Regions from separate parts of the Actinoplanes sp. CA-030573 genome, predicted to be linked through region 2. Evidence: riboswitches for the same ligand, from Rfam matches in the RefSeq annotation. Region 2 holds a riboswitch; the other holds the start of a gene.

Region 1 (7,089 bases), 870 kb from region 2:
AGGTCCCGTTTGATCTGGGCCCATCCCTCGGCCGCCTCGGCCGCGTGGTCACGCTCGGTGCCGGCCCGCTGGATCCACGACCAGCCCTCGCCCATCTTGTGCCAGACGACCGGCGCGCCGCCGGCCTGGCCGAGCGCCTTGAGCGCGGACTCCTCGCCGACCCGCCACTTCTCCGACTTCACGAACTGGAACACCCCGATCGGCCAGCCCGCGCTCCAGGCCCGCAGCGCCATCCCGAACGCCGCCGTCGACTTGCCCTTGCCGTCCCCCGTGTGCACCGCGAAGACCGCCTGCCGCCGGCGCTGCCGGGTGGTCAACCCGTCCTGAGGTACGACGCTGACCTTCCCCTGCGGCATCAGGCAGCCTTCCTTATGGTCGTGGCGGAGCCGGCCGTGGCCGCTTCGAGATGGCCGAGCGGCATCAGGTCGGCGCCGAGGGCGGAGGCGAGCCGGGCGGCCAGGCCGAGGCGTACCGGGCCGGACTCGCAGTCGACGATCACGGTGGCCACCCCGGCCAGGGCGGGCGCCACGGTGACCGGGTCCGGCCCGCTGGTGGCACGGCCGTCGGTGACCACGATCAGCAGCGGCCGCCGACGCGGGTCCCGGCGGCGCTCGGTGGCGATGGTGGCGGCGGCCCGGCGCAGACCGGCGGCCAGCGGCGTGCGTCCCCCCGTGCGCAGGGCGGCGAGCCGCAGCACCCCGACCTCATGGCTGGACGTGGGCGGCAGCACCTGCTCGGCGTCGTGCCCGCGGAAGGTGATCATCCCGACCCGGTCCCGCCGCTGGTAGGCGTCCCGCAACAGCGACAGCACCGCGGTCTTCACGATGGCCATCCGCTTGCGGGCGGCCATCGACCCCGAGGCGTCGACCACGAACAGCACCAGGTTCGCCTCGCGGCCGACGTGCACCGACTCGCGCAGGTCGCGGGGGCGGACGTCCCGCGCGCCGCGGTGCAGCGCGGCCCGCAGGGTGGCGGGCAGATGCGGCGCCCCGGCCAGCTTGCCGCGCGGCTCGCGCGAGCCGATCACCCGCCCGCGCCGCGAGAACGCCGGCGACCGCCGCCCCGCATGCCCACCCTCCCCACGACGGGCAATCGAGAGCGTCCGGGTCCGATAGGGACTCCCCGCAACCGCGACCTGCCCCGGCCCGCCCTGCCCCGGCTCACTCTGTCCCGGCCCGCCCTGCCCCGGCCCGCCCTGTCCCGGCCCGCTCTGCTCCAGGCCGCCCTGTCCCGGCCCGCCCCGTCCTGCTCCGCCGTGTTCGGTCCCATCCGCCGCACCCACGCCTCTCCTGGCTCCCAAATCCGACTTTCCCGAAATGTCGCCCGGGGTACCGGAGCCGCTCCAGCCACCAGAACGGCCTGGGCCACCGAAGTTGCCCGAGCCGCCCGAGCTGTCGGAGCCGCCCGAGCCGTCGGGGCTGGCATCGTCGGGACCGCCGGTCGGCGAGCCGCCACCGTCGGGGTCGTCGTCCGGGCCGCCGTCGCGCTCGCGCTCCTCCCGCTCGGCGCACTCCCGCTCGGTTCGCTCCCGATCGGCGCGTTCGCGTTCGCGTTCGAGCTCGGCCTCGGCCTCCGCCAGCGCCTCCTCGAGCCGCTGCTCGTCGGTGCCGGGCGGGTCGAGCGGGTCCTTCCGCCGCCGGTGCGGCAGGGCCAGGCGGGCGGCGTCGCGCACGTCGCCGGCCGTGACCCGCTCCCGGCCGTGCCACGCGGCCAGGGCCACCGCGCACCGGGCCACCACGATGTCGGCGCGCATGCCGTCCACCCCGTAGGCGAGGCAGACCCGGGCGATCCGGTCGAGCTCGCCGTCCGGCAGGACGACCCGCGGCAGCCGTTCCCGGGCCGCGACGATCCGCTGCGACAGCGCGTGCTCGTCGTCGGCGAAACGCACCGCGAAGTCGCCGGGGCCGGCCTCGTACGCCAGCCGCCGCCGCACCACCTCGGCCCTTTCCCGGGCCTCGCGCGGCGCCCCGACGGTCACCACCAGGCCGAACCGGTCGACCAGTTGCGGCCGGGGCTCGCCCTCCTCCGGGTTCATGGTGCCGACCAGCAGGAACCGGGCCGCGTGCTTGACCGACACCCCGTCCCGCTCGACGTGGGCCCGGCCCATCGCCGCCGCGTCCAGCAGCAGGTCGACCAGGTGATCGGGCAACAGGTTGACCTCGTCGACGTAGAGCACGCCGCGGTGCGCGGCCGCGAGCAGGCCCGGCTCATACGCCTTGACCCCGTCGGCCAGCGCACGCTGTATGTCGAGCGTGCCCACCACCCGGTCCTCGGTCGCCCCCACCGGCAGCTCGACCAGCGCGGCCGGCCGGGACAGCGCCGGGATACCGGCCGAGAGCGAGACGTCGGAGCCGGCCGGGTGCAGGCCGTCGGAGCCGGCCGGATGCGGGCCGTCGGAGCCGGCCGCGTGCGGGCCGTCGGAGCCGGCCGCGTGCGGGCCGTCGGAGCCGGCCGGATGCGGGCCGTCGGGGCGCGCCGCGTGCGGGCCGTCCGGGCAGGCCGGGTCGGGCGCCGCCGGATCGCAGGCGAAGCGGCAGCCGCGGACCACCGTGACCGGCGGGAGCAGCGCGGCCAGGGCACGCACCACCGTGCTCTTCGCCGTTCCCTTCTCTCCTCGCACCAGAACCCCGCCGACATCCGGCGAGACAGCGGTGAGCAACAGCGCGAGGCGCAGGTCGGCAAGCCCGACCACGGCCGAGAACGGGTACGGCGTCACGGAGGTCCCTTCTGCCCGGGTGTCCACGCCCGGACGATGAGCGTCACGAGCGGCCGGAGTTCCTGGCTCCCGGATCGACGCTCCCCGACACCGCTGAACGCCGCGACGACAAAACGCCGTGGCGATGGGCCACGACGACGGGACGGGTCACTACCCGGTCACAGTGGCGGGACCGTCCCGGAATCGCACCGGGTTCCTCCGCTACCGCTCGCCCGCCATGCTTTCGCACCGCCGGGCGGACCGTCAACGTGACCAGCGGTGACCACCATCTCTAAGACGGGTGGGCGGCCGTCTCCAGCGGCGGGGCCAGGCGGTCGAGCTCGCGCACGATATCCATGGTGGCCAGGGCCGACTTCTCGATCAGCGGGCGCAGGCGGGCGTAGAGGGCGGCGTTCTCGGGGTCGGGCCGGGTCGGCGTGCCGATCGCGATCAGCGCGGCGGCGCGGTCGAGGTCGGGCAGGTCGCCCAGCGCGTGCAGGCCGAGCAGGCAGGCGCCGAGCGCGGTGCCCTCGGGGGTGCCGGCGATCGCCACCGGCAGGTCGAGGGCGGCCGCCAGCACGCCCACCCACAGCTCGGACGCGACCGCTCCCCCGGTCGCCCGCACCTCGGTGACCGGGAAGCCCTCGGCCGCGAACGAGTCGCGGACCAGCGCCAGCTGCTGGCACACGCCCTCGACCGCCGAGCGCACCAGGTGGGCGCGGCCGTGCTCGCGGCGCAGCCCGAGGTAGGCGCCGCGCATGCCGGCCCGCCACCACGGCGCGCGCTCGCCCAGCAGGTAGGGCAGGCAGAGCAGCCCGTCGCTGCCCGGCGCCACGCTCTGCGCCTCCATGAGCAGGGCGGCGTCGCGCTCGTCCTCGTCCTCGCCCTCGGCGCCGGGGCGCTCGAAGCCGGACGCGAAGCTCTGCCCGGCCCAGCGCACCACCGAGCCGGCGTTGTTGACCGCACCGCCGATGACCCAGCGGTCCTCGGTCAGCGCGTAGCAGAACAGCCGCCCGGCGGCGTCGGCGGTGGGCCGGTCGACGACCGTGCGCAGGGCGCCGCTGGTGCCGAGCGAGACGGCCGCGACGCCGGCCGGCGTGGCGCCGAGGCCGAGGTTGGCCAGCGGCCCGTCGGCCGCGCCGATCACCAGTGGGGTGCCGGCCGGCAGCCCGGCCGCCGACGCGATCGAGGGGCGCAGCTTCAGGACGGTGGTGGTCGGCACGACCTCGGCCAGCTGGCCGGGCCGGGCGCCCGCGATGTCGAGCGCCTCGGGATCCCACGTGCGGGAGTGGATGTCGTAAAGGCCGGTGCCCGAGGCCACCGACAGGTCGAGCAGGAACGGCGCGTCGGCGAGGGCGGTCAGCACCAGCTCCTTGACCCCGCCCCACCGCGGCGTCGACCGCAGCCGCTCGGGGTCGGTGGCCCGCCACCAGGCGAGCTTGGTGAGCGGCGACATCGGATGCACGGGCGTGCCGGTGCGGGCCTGCAGCGCCTTGTCGCGGCCGGCCGCGATGATCTCGTCGCACTGGGCGCCGGCCCGGTTGTCGGCCCAGGTGACCAACGGGCCGAGCGGGCGGCCGGCGGCGTCCATCGGGGCCAGGGCGTGCAGGAACGCGCTCAGGCTGACGGCCCGCACCGCGTCACCCTGCTCGCGGCAGGCGGCGGCCACGTCGGTGAGCGCCTTGACCGCCGCGTCGATCAGGTGCTGGGGGTCGAGCTCGGCGCGGCCCGGGCCGGGCACGGCGAGTGGATAGTGGACGCTGGTGTGCGCCCGCAGCCGGCCGTCGGCGGTGGCCGCGATGCCCTTGGTGGCGGTGGTACCGGTGTCGATGCCGATCACGACGTCCATGGCGACGCTCTTACCCGTTACCCGGGCTCACCAGACAGAAGACGTGCCCGTCCGGATCGGTGAGCACCGCCTGCCGCTCGCCCCACGGCTGCACGGCCGGCGGGTCGATCACCGCGGCGCCGGCCTTCTCGGCGGCGGCGGTGACGGCGTCGACGTCGTCGACCAGATAGCTCGCCGCGACCCCGGCCCGGCCCGGGGTGGGCGGCCGCCGGTGCAGCAGCACCTCCGGGTCGCCGAGCATGGCGATCTCTTCCGTCCGGTATTTCTCGGCCAGGCCGAGCGCGTCGCGATACAGCGCGAGCGCCCGGTCGAGATCCGCCACCGACACGATGATCCGGCGCAGGCCCTGAATCGTCACGACCCCAACCTATCCGTCACGGCAACGGCACGGTCCTCGGATCACCGCCGCCCCGCGGCCGCACCTCGAGCTCGGTCGCGGCGTCGGGCAGCAGCGCCACGTCGCTCACCGGGATCCAGGCCCCGCGGGTGCGGTAGCGCAGCGTCGCGTTGAGCACGGCCACCACCACGCCCTGCTGGCCGGGCAGCCGCACCCGCACCACGCCGTCGCGCATCAGGCCCGCGTAATGCGGCTCGGGCCCGCCGAGGAACCAGAACGCCCGGACCGTGTCCTCCAGCGGCAGCGTCCGCACCGTGAACTGCCGGCCGTCCGGCGTGGCGCCGCTGATCTGCCAGGCGCCCAGCCCGGTCTGCGCGTGGTAGCCGAACAGGTCGTCGTAGCCGCCCGGCATCTCCCACGGCCCGGTGGCGCCGGGCAGCCGCCGGTCGAGCAGCTCGGGCACCTGGTTGGTCTTCTCGTGCACCACGTCCCCGAAGTTGTCGAGCGGGATGCCCTCGCCCAGGCCGGCCCGGATCATGGCGATCCGCACGTTCTCCGCCTGCGGCGCCACCCGGCGCACGAACACCCAGTCGGCCCCCGACGAGACCCGGCTGTACGTCCGCCGCACCTTCCCGTCCTCGTCGAACGAGTAGTCGGCCGACAGGTCGACCGGCTGCCCGAGATCGGCGACCACCAGCACGTCGCGCCGCTCGCCGATCAGGATCGCCCCTGGCTCGACCTTGCCCGGCGGCATCAGCCGCACCGAGCCGGTGCCGCGCAGGCCGCCGCCGGCGACCGGCTCGACCCAGCCCAGCAGGTCCTGCGGGGCGGTCTCGACGGTCGCGCGCTGGCTGATCAGCGCGGCCGGCCCGGCCGGGGTGGTGCCCGCCCACAGCACGTGCGGCCGCGACCGGGTCTCGAACGCGTCGGCGCCACGGCTCCAGGCGGCCCGGGCCTCCTGCAGGAACTGCCGGTCGCCGGCCAGGTCGCCGCGGGTCACCGGGTCGGCGACCTCGCCGCCGCGGCCACGCCCGAGCGCCAGCGGCGACCCGGCCGCCGCCACCGCCGCACCGAGGCCGCCGAACAGCACGGCCCGGCGGCGCACGACCCGGCGCCGGCCGCCCGCGCGCACCCGCTCGAGCAGGTCGGGCGGCGGGCTCAGATGCTCGGTGGCCCGCTCCAGCGCGACATGGATATCGGTGTCGGTCACTGCCGCTCCCCCTCTCGCACGAGCTCCGGCCCGAGAACCGCACGCAGCTTCTCCAGACCCCGCGCCGTGTTGCTCTTCACCGTTCCGGCGCTGCAGTCGAGCGCGGCCGCGACCTCGCCCACCGGCAGGTCGTCGAGGTAGCGCAGGACGACGGCGGCGCGCTGCCTGGGCGGCAGCTGGCGCAGCGCGGCCACCACCGACTCGCGCAGGGTGACGTCGTCGCTGTGGTCGGGCGCGCGTACGTCGTGATCCCCGAGCCCGGTCTCGGGTCTCCGTTTCCGTTTCCGCCACCGGTTGGTGGCCCGGTTGACGATCGCCTGGCGCGCGTAGGCGTCGGGCGCGCCGCCGCGCAGGCGCCGCCAGCGGGCGCACATCTGCTCCAGCACGTCCTGCAGCAGATCCTCGGCGGCGCCGCGATCGCCGGTGAGCAGGTACGCCACGCGCAGCAGCCCGGTCGACCTCGTGCGCACGAACTCGTCGAAGTCGTCCATCGCGTGTCCCTTCCCCGCTCTCACACCCTCCAAAGACACCGGCGGGCGGGGAAGGGTTGCATCGGATCAGGCACCGATATACGAAGCCAGATGCTCGCCGGTCAGCGTCGAGCGAGCGGCGACCAAGTCGGCCGGCGTGCCCTCGAAAACCACGCGACCGCCGTCGTGGCCGGCGCCCGGGCCGAGGTCGATGATCCAGTCGGCGTGCGCCATCACGGCCTGGTGGTGCTCGATCACGATCACCGACTTGCCCGCGTCGACAAGACGGTCGAGCAGGCCGAGCAGGTTTTCCACGTCGGCCAGGTGCAGGCCGGTGGTGGGCTCGTCGAGGATGTAGACGCCGCCCTTCTCGCCCATGTGGGTGGCGAGCTTCAGGCGCTGACGCTCGCCGCCGGAGAGGGTGGTCAGCGGCTGCCCGATGGTCAGGTAGCCGAGCCCGACGTCGGCCAGGTGGGACAGGATCTTGTGCGCGGCCGGCGTCTTGGCCTCGCCGTCGGCGAAGAACGT
Region 2 (7,089 bases):
GGACAGCCGATGCATCCGCGCGTCGCGAGCACCAAGCCGGCGGCGCCCGGCGAGCAGGCTTTCGTACAGCTCAACCGGGATGACGACGCCATCCTGACCGTCGATCTCGACGTGCGGCGGCGGAGGATGCTTGGTCATCCTGAGCGTCGCTCCCTCCGGCGTGACGATCCTTACAGCGCTCGCCGTCCGAACAGTAGCGCGTCACCGCTGGAGAAATCGCTCCCAGTAATCACGGCGCTCCGCCTCGGGCGTCAAGACGCAGTCGCCGCAAGTGCCCCCGCCGGGGATCCGGTAGTACAGGCAGCAGTTGCGGCGGACCAGAAACCAGCGGTCCCGGTCGGGATCCGGATGGTGCAACGTCGCCATCCCGGCCAGTGGCGGCACGGTCAGCATCTCGGCGACGGTCGTGGCGGCGCGTTCGGCGGCGGCCGGGTCGCCAGCGTTGTCGGCGATCATGCCGGCCGCGCCGCCGAGCGCCGATGCCACGTTGCCCCACAGCACCTGCGGCGACAGTGTGAACCGGTGCCGGAAGACCTCCAGCACCGGCCCGACCAGACCGACGACCGCCGTACGGGTCAGCACTCCTCCCGCGTCGCCGCCGGCGCGGTGGAGAGAGTCGTAGGCGATCGGGACCGGGCCACCTTCGACCGGACGCCACCACAACCGGCCCGGATCAGCCAGGGGCACCACGCCCGTGAGCGCGGCCGCCCCGAGCAGCGGCGACAGCAGCCGGGCGGCCAGGCCGAGGAAGATGGTCGAGGCGACCACCCGCTCGCCGATCTGATCGGGGCCGAGCCCGGACATCCGCATGATCACTTGCTGGCCAGCGGTGACTCGCTCGGCGATGACCTCCGGTTCCAGCAGATCGGCCAGGGGCCGCCAGCCGGCGGCCGTGCGACGGGGCTGCCAGGCGAAGTACGGTCCGAGCCCGGCGGCGGCCTCCAGGGCCGGACCGGCACCGTACTGTTCGGCAGGCACGCCGCTCACTCTATGACCAGCCCGGTTACGGCGGCGACGGCGTCGGCCAGGGTCACGGTGGTGACCTGATCATCCCAGCCTTGCCCGGCGGTGATGACGGTCGGCCGCCACGGGAGGCTGTCGGCGACCGTAGCCAGCAGTCCGGGCATCGCCGGGTGCCGGGCGTGGCTCCACAGGACGACGGCTGCGGGGTGGCTGCGGGTGATCGCGTCGGCCAGCGTCTGCCGGGAAAGGCCGGCACCGAGGTGGATCGACGCGATCTGCTGCTCGGCTAGGGCGGCGGCAAGCGCGTCTAGGGCCGCGACGTCGCGGCCGGCGTCCACGGCGATCAGCAGTGTGCGTACCGGCGAACCGGCCGGCGGCCGTGCAACTGCCGCGAACACCTCGCTCAGGGCCCGGCTGAGCACGCGCCGGGCCACCGCTTTTCGTGTCTCGGCGTAGCGGCCCTGGCTGATCAACACGTACGCCGGCCCGGCCAGGGTGTGGTAGGTGTGCACGACTCCGTGGGCGGTGACCGCGGCCCGCAGTGTCTCGTGCAGGCTCAGCACGTCGAGGCGGCGGGCGGCCCGGGCCAGCCCGCGCGCCGCTGACTGTGTGCTCTGGTCGGTCACCGGATGCTCGGCCGGCCACGGGGTGACCTCGCGGCGCGCCATCCGGGCGGCTTCGGCGGCCGGCATGCCGCGAGCGGTGAGCCGGGCCATCACGGTCAGCGCGGCCACGTCGGGCGGCGTGTAGCGCCGGTGCCGGCCGGCCTGATGCCCGGTCGGGCCGAGCCCGTAGCGCTGATGCCAGGTACGCAGCGTCGTCGGGGCCACGCCGAGTCGCCGCGCGAGTAATCCGGGGCTGAGCCCCCTGGTGTCATCCACCGCCGACCCGCCCTCGAGGTCACCGACAACGACCACACCCGCATCGGGTGTGGGCAGTGGCAGGTCTTCGGACTCGTGGGCGTCCGGCACGCTTCCTACTGGCCGTCGCTTCCCGGACCCAGCTCGGGTCCAGTGCTCTGTGACGGCGGTCGTTCCCACTCACCGCTGCGGGGCAGTCCCGGAATCACACCGGGTTCCCTCTTACGACGCTCACCCCCGGCCAGGGGCGGGCGAACCGACTGCCCCCACAGCTTACTGCCGGCCAGGCGCTGTAATCACCGACAGCTCCAGCGGCGCCGGGATCTCGGCCTGCCCCGGGCCGCCGGCGTGTACCCAACCGAGCAGGTCGGTGAGGATCGCGTCGTCGAGGACCAGTCCGAACCAGACCGGCCGGGCGCCCGAGCGGCGGGCTGTCGCGGTCGGGTGGACCACCATGACGTTGGCCTGCTCGCACACGTCCAAGCACACACTGGTCCGCACCCGGTGGCCGTCGCCGATCTCGGCGCGCAGCCGGTCGAGCTGAGCGTCGTGATCGGTCGACGGATGCTTGAGCGCGTTACCGCAACAGCAGTCTCGGCACACCGTCACCGTGCATCCGTCGATGATCGTTTCGCTCACCGGCCAACTTTAGCCAGAGCGATCAGCCGCGGGTGGCGTTGGAGTAGGGGCACACCTGGTGGCGCCGGTCCGCTCCTCGGGAGAACTCATCGGATCACCCCCACGCCAGCCGGACGCCGAGCGCGACGCAAACGGCCGCGCACCCCCCCAGTTGAGCCACCGTGCCGTACGGCCGCGGGCCAGCCGCGCGCCGAGCCGCCCCGCCGTGGCGGCCAGGGTGATGTCCACGGCGAGCTGTACGGTGATGAACAGGACGCCAAGGGTGATCAGCTGGCCGGTCACCTGCCCGGCGGCGGGCCGTACGAACTGCGGCAAGAACGCCACGCTGAACAGGATCATCTTCGGGTTGAGCAGATTCGTCACCAATCCCCGCACGAAAGCGTTACCGGTCGCGACACCGAGCGCGGCGACCATGCCGGCCCGGGCGCCGTAGCGGCCGGCGTTGGTGATCACGAACATCATGTCCGGACCGGGAGTGATCATCAGCAGGACGATCGCGGTCAGGTAGCCCAGCAGCACCGACGTCGAGATCACGGCCGTCCCTCCAGCGCGCCCCGCAGGGCGAGACGGTGCCGGCGGCGGATCTCCGCCTGATGGAAGGCCTGCCGGTCCTCGTCGGTCTCCGGCAACAGCGCCGGCACAGTACGCGGTTTGCCGTCGTCGTCGACCGCGACCATCACCAGATGGGAGGTAGCCACGACCGTTGGCGGCACCGCCCGGTCCCACCGGTCGGCGGTGACCTTGACTGCGACCTCCATCGAGCTGCGCCCGGCCCAGGTGATCCGGGCCTGCACGTGCACGACGTCACCGACCCGAACGGCCTGCAGGAACAACGTCTCGTCCATCGCCGCGGTGACCGCGGGACCATCGGAGTGGCGGGCCGCGACGACCCCGGCGACCGAGTCGATGAGGTTGAGGATCCGGCCGCCGTGCACCGTGCCCATCAGGTTGGTGTGGTGCTGGTCCATGATCTGCGACAGGGTCAGTTGCGACGCCGACGGCGCACGACCAGATTCTGTCATCGCTACCTTCCGCTCCGTTCCGCGACCAACGATCGCGCGGAAGGCAGACAGCGGGCAGCGCCCCGGTCTCGGCTCGCCGGTGACGTTGACATGTCCGGCCCACCCGCGAGGCCGACAGCAAACGCACGCCGGGCGGCGTACGCGACGCGGGCAGGTCTTCGGACTCGCGGGCAGCCAACAAACGCCTACTGGCCGTCGCTTCCCAAACCCGTGCGAAGGGGTTCAGTGCTGTGTGACGGCGGTCGTTCCCGCTCACCGCTGCGGGGCAGTCCCGGAATCCCACCGGGTTCCCTCTTACGACACCCCACCAAGGAGATCGGGTGAACCAGCGCTGAGGCCGAGCATAGCGATCTGGCGGCGACGGGCGACGCGATGCTTATCACCCCAGCCATTCACCGCAGCCACGCATCACCAGCCTCTCTTATGCTGCGGGTGGGCGGCTTACCTGGATCACCGAACCGGCCCCGGCCGTGCTCGCCTCCACGTTCCTGACCTCGACCGCCGGAGCGGCCGGCTATCTCGTTTTCGCGGCAACGACCGGCGGCCACCTCAACCCCGACTAGATTCTGGGCCTGCTCAGCGGTCTCGGCGGCGGTTACCTCGGTGCCCGCCTGCAACCACATCCGCCCGAGCGAGCACTACGCCTGCTCTCGGGGTGCTAACGACCGCCCTCGCTGTTCAGTACGCCATCCAGGCCGCCGCCGGCCGCTGACGCTGTCGAGCACCGCGCGCAGCGGCCGGTGAGGGTCAGGCTCTGACCGGCGAAGGAGAAACCGGTCCGCGACCCGACCATGGTCAGCAACTCCTGCACACCGTCCGCGGCGGCAACTTCGGCGACGCGTCCGCAGTCGCCGCAGACGACGTGATGATGCGGGCGGTCGGCCAGCCCGTAACGGGCCTCGCCGCGCCGGTCGAGGCTGTGCACGACGCCCTCGTCGACGAGCACCTGCAACGCCCGGTAGACCGTGGAGTGGTCCAGCTGCGGATGGGCCGGAAGCAGGGTCTCGTAGATCCGCCGCGGCGACAGGTGCCGCTCGGCGTCCATCAGCGTGCCGACGATCGCGTTCTTCGCGAAAGTCCACCGGCGGCCACCAGCGCGGACGTGATCCCGGATCGCGTTGAGCCGAGCATCTGCTTCCGCTGTCACTACGCCTCCCCGGTCCCAGTTGCCACAATCACGCTATCGCCACAACCTTGCAATAGTAGATCCGTGCGGGTTAGCGTCCGGGTATCGAGCACCCTCGCGGAAGAAGACAGACGTGACCGATACCCAGATGGCCGTGGACGTGTCCCGCTTCTCCCGATTCCGGCAGAGCCTGACCCCGCAGGACTGGAGCTCGCTGGCCGGCATGGGCGCCTTCATCGTCCTGCTGCACGTCATCGGGTTCGTCACGCTGCTCGGCTTCGTCGCCCCGAAACACTTCAGCCTCGGCGGCGACCACCCCGTCTTCACCGTCGGCGTCGGCATCCTGGCCTACACCTTCGGCCTGCGGCACGCCTTCGACGCCGACCACATCGCAGCGGTCGACAACACCACCCGCAAGCTGATGCAGGACAACACCAACAACGGCGGCGGCCGCAAACCGCTGTCGGTCGGCTTCTGGTTCTCCCTCGGCCACTCCACGATCGTCTTCTGCCTCGCCTTCCTGCTCTCGGTCGGCGTCAAGGCCCTGGCCGGGCAGGTCGAGAACGACGACTCAGAACTGCACTCGGTCACCGGCGTCATCGGCGCCTCCGTGTCCGGGGTCTTCCTGTGGATCCTGGGCATCCTCAACCTGGTCGTGCTGTTCGGCATCATCAAGGTCTTCCGCGACCTGCGCCGCGGCGTCTACGACGAAGAAGCCCTGGAGGACCAGCTCAACAAGCGCGGCTTCATGAACCGGTTCCTCGGCGGCCTGACCAAGAGCGTCCGCAAGGCCTGGCACATCTACCCGATCGGCGTCCTGTTCGGACTCGGCTTCGACACCGCCACCGAGGTCGGCCTGCTCGTCCTGGCCGGCGGGGCGGCCGCGTTCAACCTGCCGTTCTACTCGATCCTCGTTTTGCCGATCCTGTTCGCCGCCGGCATGTGCCTGATGGACACCATCGACGGGGTGTTCATGAACGCCGCCTACGGCTGGGCGTTCGCCAAGCCGGTCCGCAAGGTCTTCTACAACATCACCATCACCTCGATCTCGGTCGCCGTCGCCCTGATCATCGGCACCGTCGAACTCATCGGGGTGCTGGCCGACCAGGCCAACATCACCACCGGCCCGCTCGCCGCGATCGCCGACATCCCACTCGACTACGCCGGCTACGGCATCGTCGGCCTGTTCTTCCTCGCCTGGATCGTCGCCATCGCCGTCTGGCGGTTCGGCCGAGTCGAGGAACGCTGGTCGGCCAACCTCGCCCCCTCCGCCGCTGCGGAGTAGCCGACAATGCGGCTGACGGTTCACGCGGCCACGGTCTCCGACATCGGGCTGCTGGCCGCGCTCAACCGGCAGCTCATCGAGGACCAGCGGCATCACAGCACCGCCACCGATGACGAACTGGCCGATCGGATGCGCCGCTGGATCACCGGCGAGGTGTATCACGTGGCGGTCGTCGAGGACGACGGCGAGCCGGTGGCGTACGGGGTGTGGCGCGACGACGAGGACGGCATCTACGTCCGCCAGTTCTTCGTCGTCCGCCACCGCCGCCGCACCGGCCTCGGCCGGCAGGCGTTCACACTCCTGGCGGGCGGATGGCGGCGGGCGCCGGTCAGGCTCGACGCGCTCGTGCACAACGAACGCGCGCTCGGGTTCTGGCGGGCGCTGGGCTTTCGCGACTACAGCATCATCCTCAGCCGCGACACCGCCTGACCAATCGCTGGAGAGGAGCGCGGCCGTGGTGACGATCGTGGGCGTGGACGCTGCCGGCCTGCGCGAGCATCAGCAGCAGCTCGCGGTGATCTACCGGCAGTGCTTCGCCGCGCCGCCGTGGAACGAACCGGCCGCCGAGACCGACGGCTACCCGGACCGGCTGCACCGGCAGACGAGCTACCCCGGCGCCCGCGGCGTCATCGCCCGATCCGGCACCACCGTGGTCGCCGCCGCCTACGGCTGGCCTGCGCCGGCGACCCTGCCCGAAGCCACTGAACACGACCGCGCGGTTCGCGACGCCGTACCGCCGGAGCTGGCCGCGTTGCTGGTGGCCCCGGCCCTGGTGGTGGCCGAGCTGATGGTCGCCCCGTCGTGGCAGCGGCAGGGCCTCGGCCGCCGGCTGCTGGCCGAGCTTGTTGCCGATGCCCCGCGAGCGTGGCTGGCCACCCATCCGCAGGCCCCGGCGGTCGCGCTCTACGAGCAGACCGGCTGGCAGCGGCAGTTCACCTACCGGGCCGGCGGGCATCCACTAGTGCTGTTCACTAAGGACCTCACCCTGCTGGCGGTCCGCTGATCGCCGCGGCGGCGATGTGCAGGCTGAGTTCCTGGACCAGCTCGTCCATCGACTGGCCGGTCTGCGCGCGCAGAATGCTCAGCGCGAGTTCGGCCAGCAGCTGAAACGAATGGGCGCGGGCGTCCGCATCCGGGAAGGCAGCCAGCAGCTCGGCGGCGCCGTCGAGGTCACCGCGGTGTTTGGCCGCGATG

Evidence for each region. Region 2 has a riboswitch for cobalamin ahead of ACQP2F_RS32730 (acyl-CoA thioesterase). Riboswitches for the same ligand answer to the same signal wherever they lie in the genome.
Region 1: linked by a shared signal. The riboswitch ahead of ACQP2F_RS28970 (VWA domain-containing protein) and the one ahead of ACQP2F_RS32730 (acyl-CoA thioesterase) in region 2 are both predicted to bind cobalamin.

What each region holds. Positions count from the first base shown of each region.
Region 1 is NZ_CP192038.1:6,257,150-6,264,238, forward strand. It holds gene cobO (cob(I)yrinic acid a,c-diamide adenosyltransferase) at 1-356, opposite strand, end outside; gene ACQP2F_RS28970 (VWA domain-containing protein) at 356-2,743, opposite strand; cobalamin riboswitch at 2,750-2,940, opposite strand; gene ACQP2F_RS28975 (gluconokinase) at 2,988-4,544, opposite strand; gene ACQP2F_RS28980 (VOC family protein) at 4,555-4,902, opposite strand; gene ACQP2F_RS28985 (hypothetical protein) at 4,919-6,091, opposite strand; gene ACQP2F_RS28990 (SigE family RNA polymerase sigma factor) at 6,088-6,582, opposite strand; gene ACQP2F_RS28995 (ATP-binding cassette domain-containing protein) at 6,649-7,089, opposite strand, start outside.
Region 2 is NZ_CP192038.1:7,126,274-7,133,362, forward strand. It holds gene ACQP2F_RS32705 (hypothetical protein) at 1-138, opposite strand, end outside; gene ACQP2F_RS32710 ((2Fe-2S)-binding protein) at 202-978, opposite strand; gene ACQP2F_RS32715 (MerR family transcriptional regulator) at 984-1,844, opposite strand; cobalamin riboswitch at 1,886-2,100, opposite strand; gene ACQP2F_RS32720 (hypothetical protein) at 2,097-2,432, opposite strand; gene ACQP2F_RS32725 (LysE family translocator) at 2,472-2,996, opposite strand; gene ACQP2F_RS32730 (acyl-CoA thioesterase) at 2,993-3,484, opposite strand; cobalamin riboswitch at 3,617-3,829, opposite strand; gene ACQP2F_RS32735 (Fur family transcriptional regulator) at 4,143-4,631, opposite strand; gene ACQP2F_RS32740 (HoxN/HupN/NixA family nickel/cobalt transporter) at 4,744-5,895, shown strand; gene ACQP2F_RS32745 (N-acetyltransferase family protein) at 5,902-6,324, shown strand; gene ACQP2F_RS32750 (GNAT family N-acetyltransferase) at 6,350-6,898, shown strand; gene ACQP2F_RS32755 (superoxide dismutase) at 6,876-7,089, opposite strand, start outside.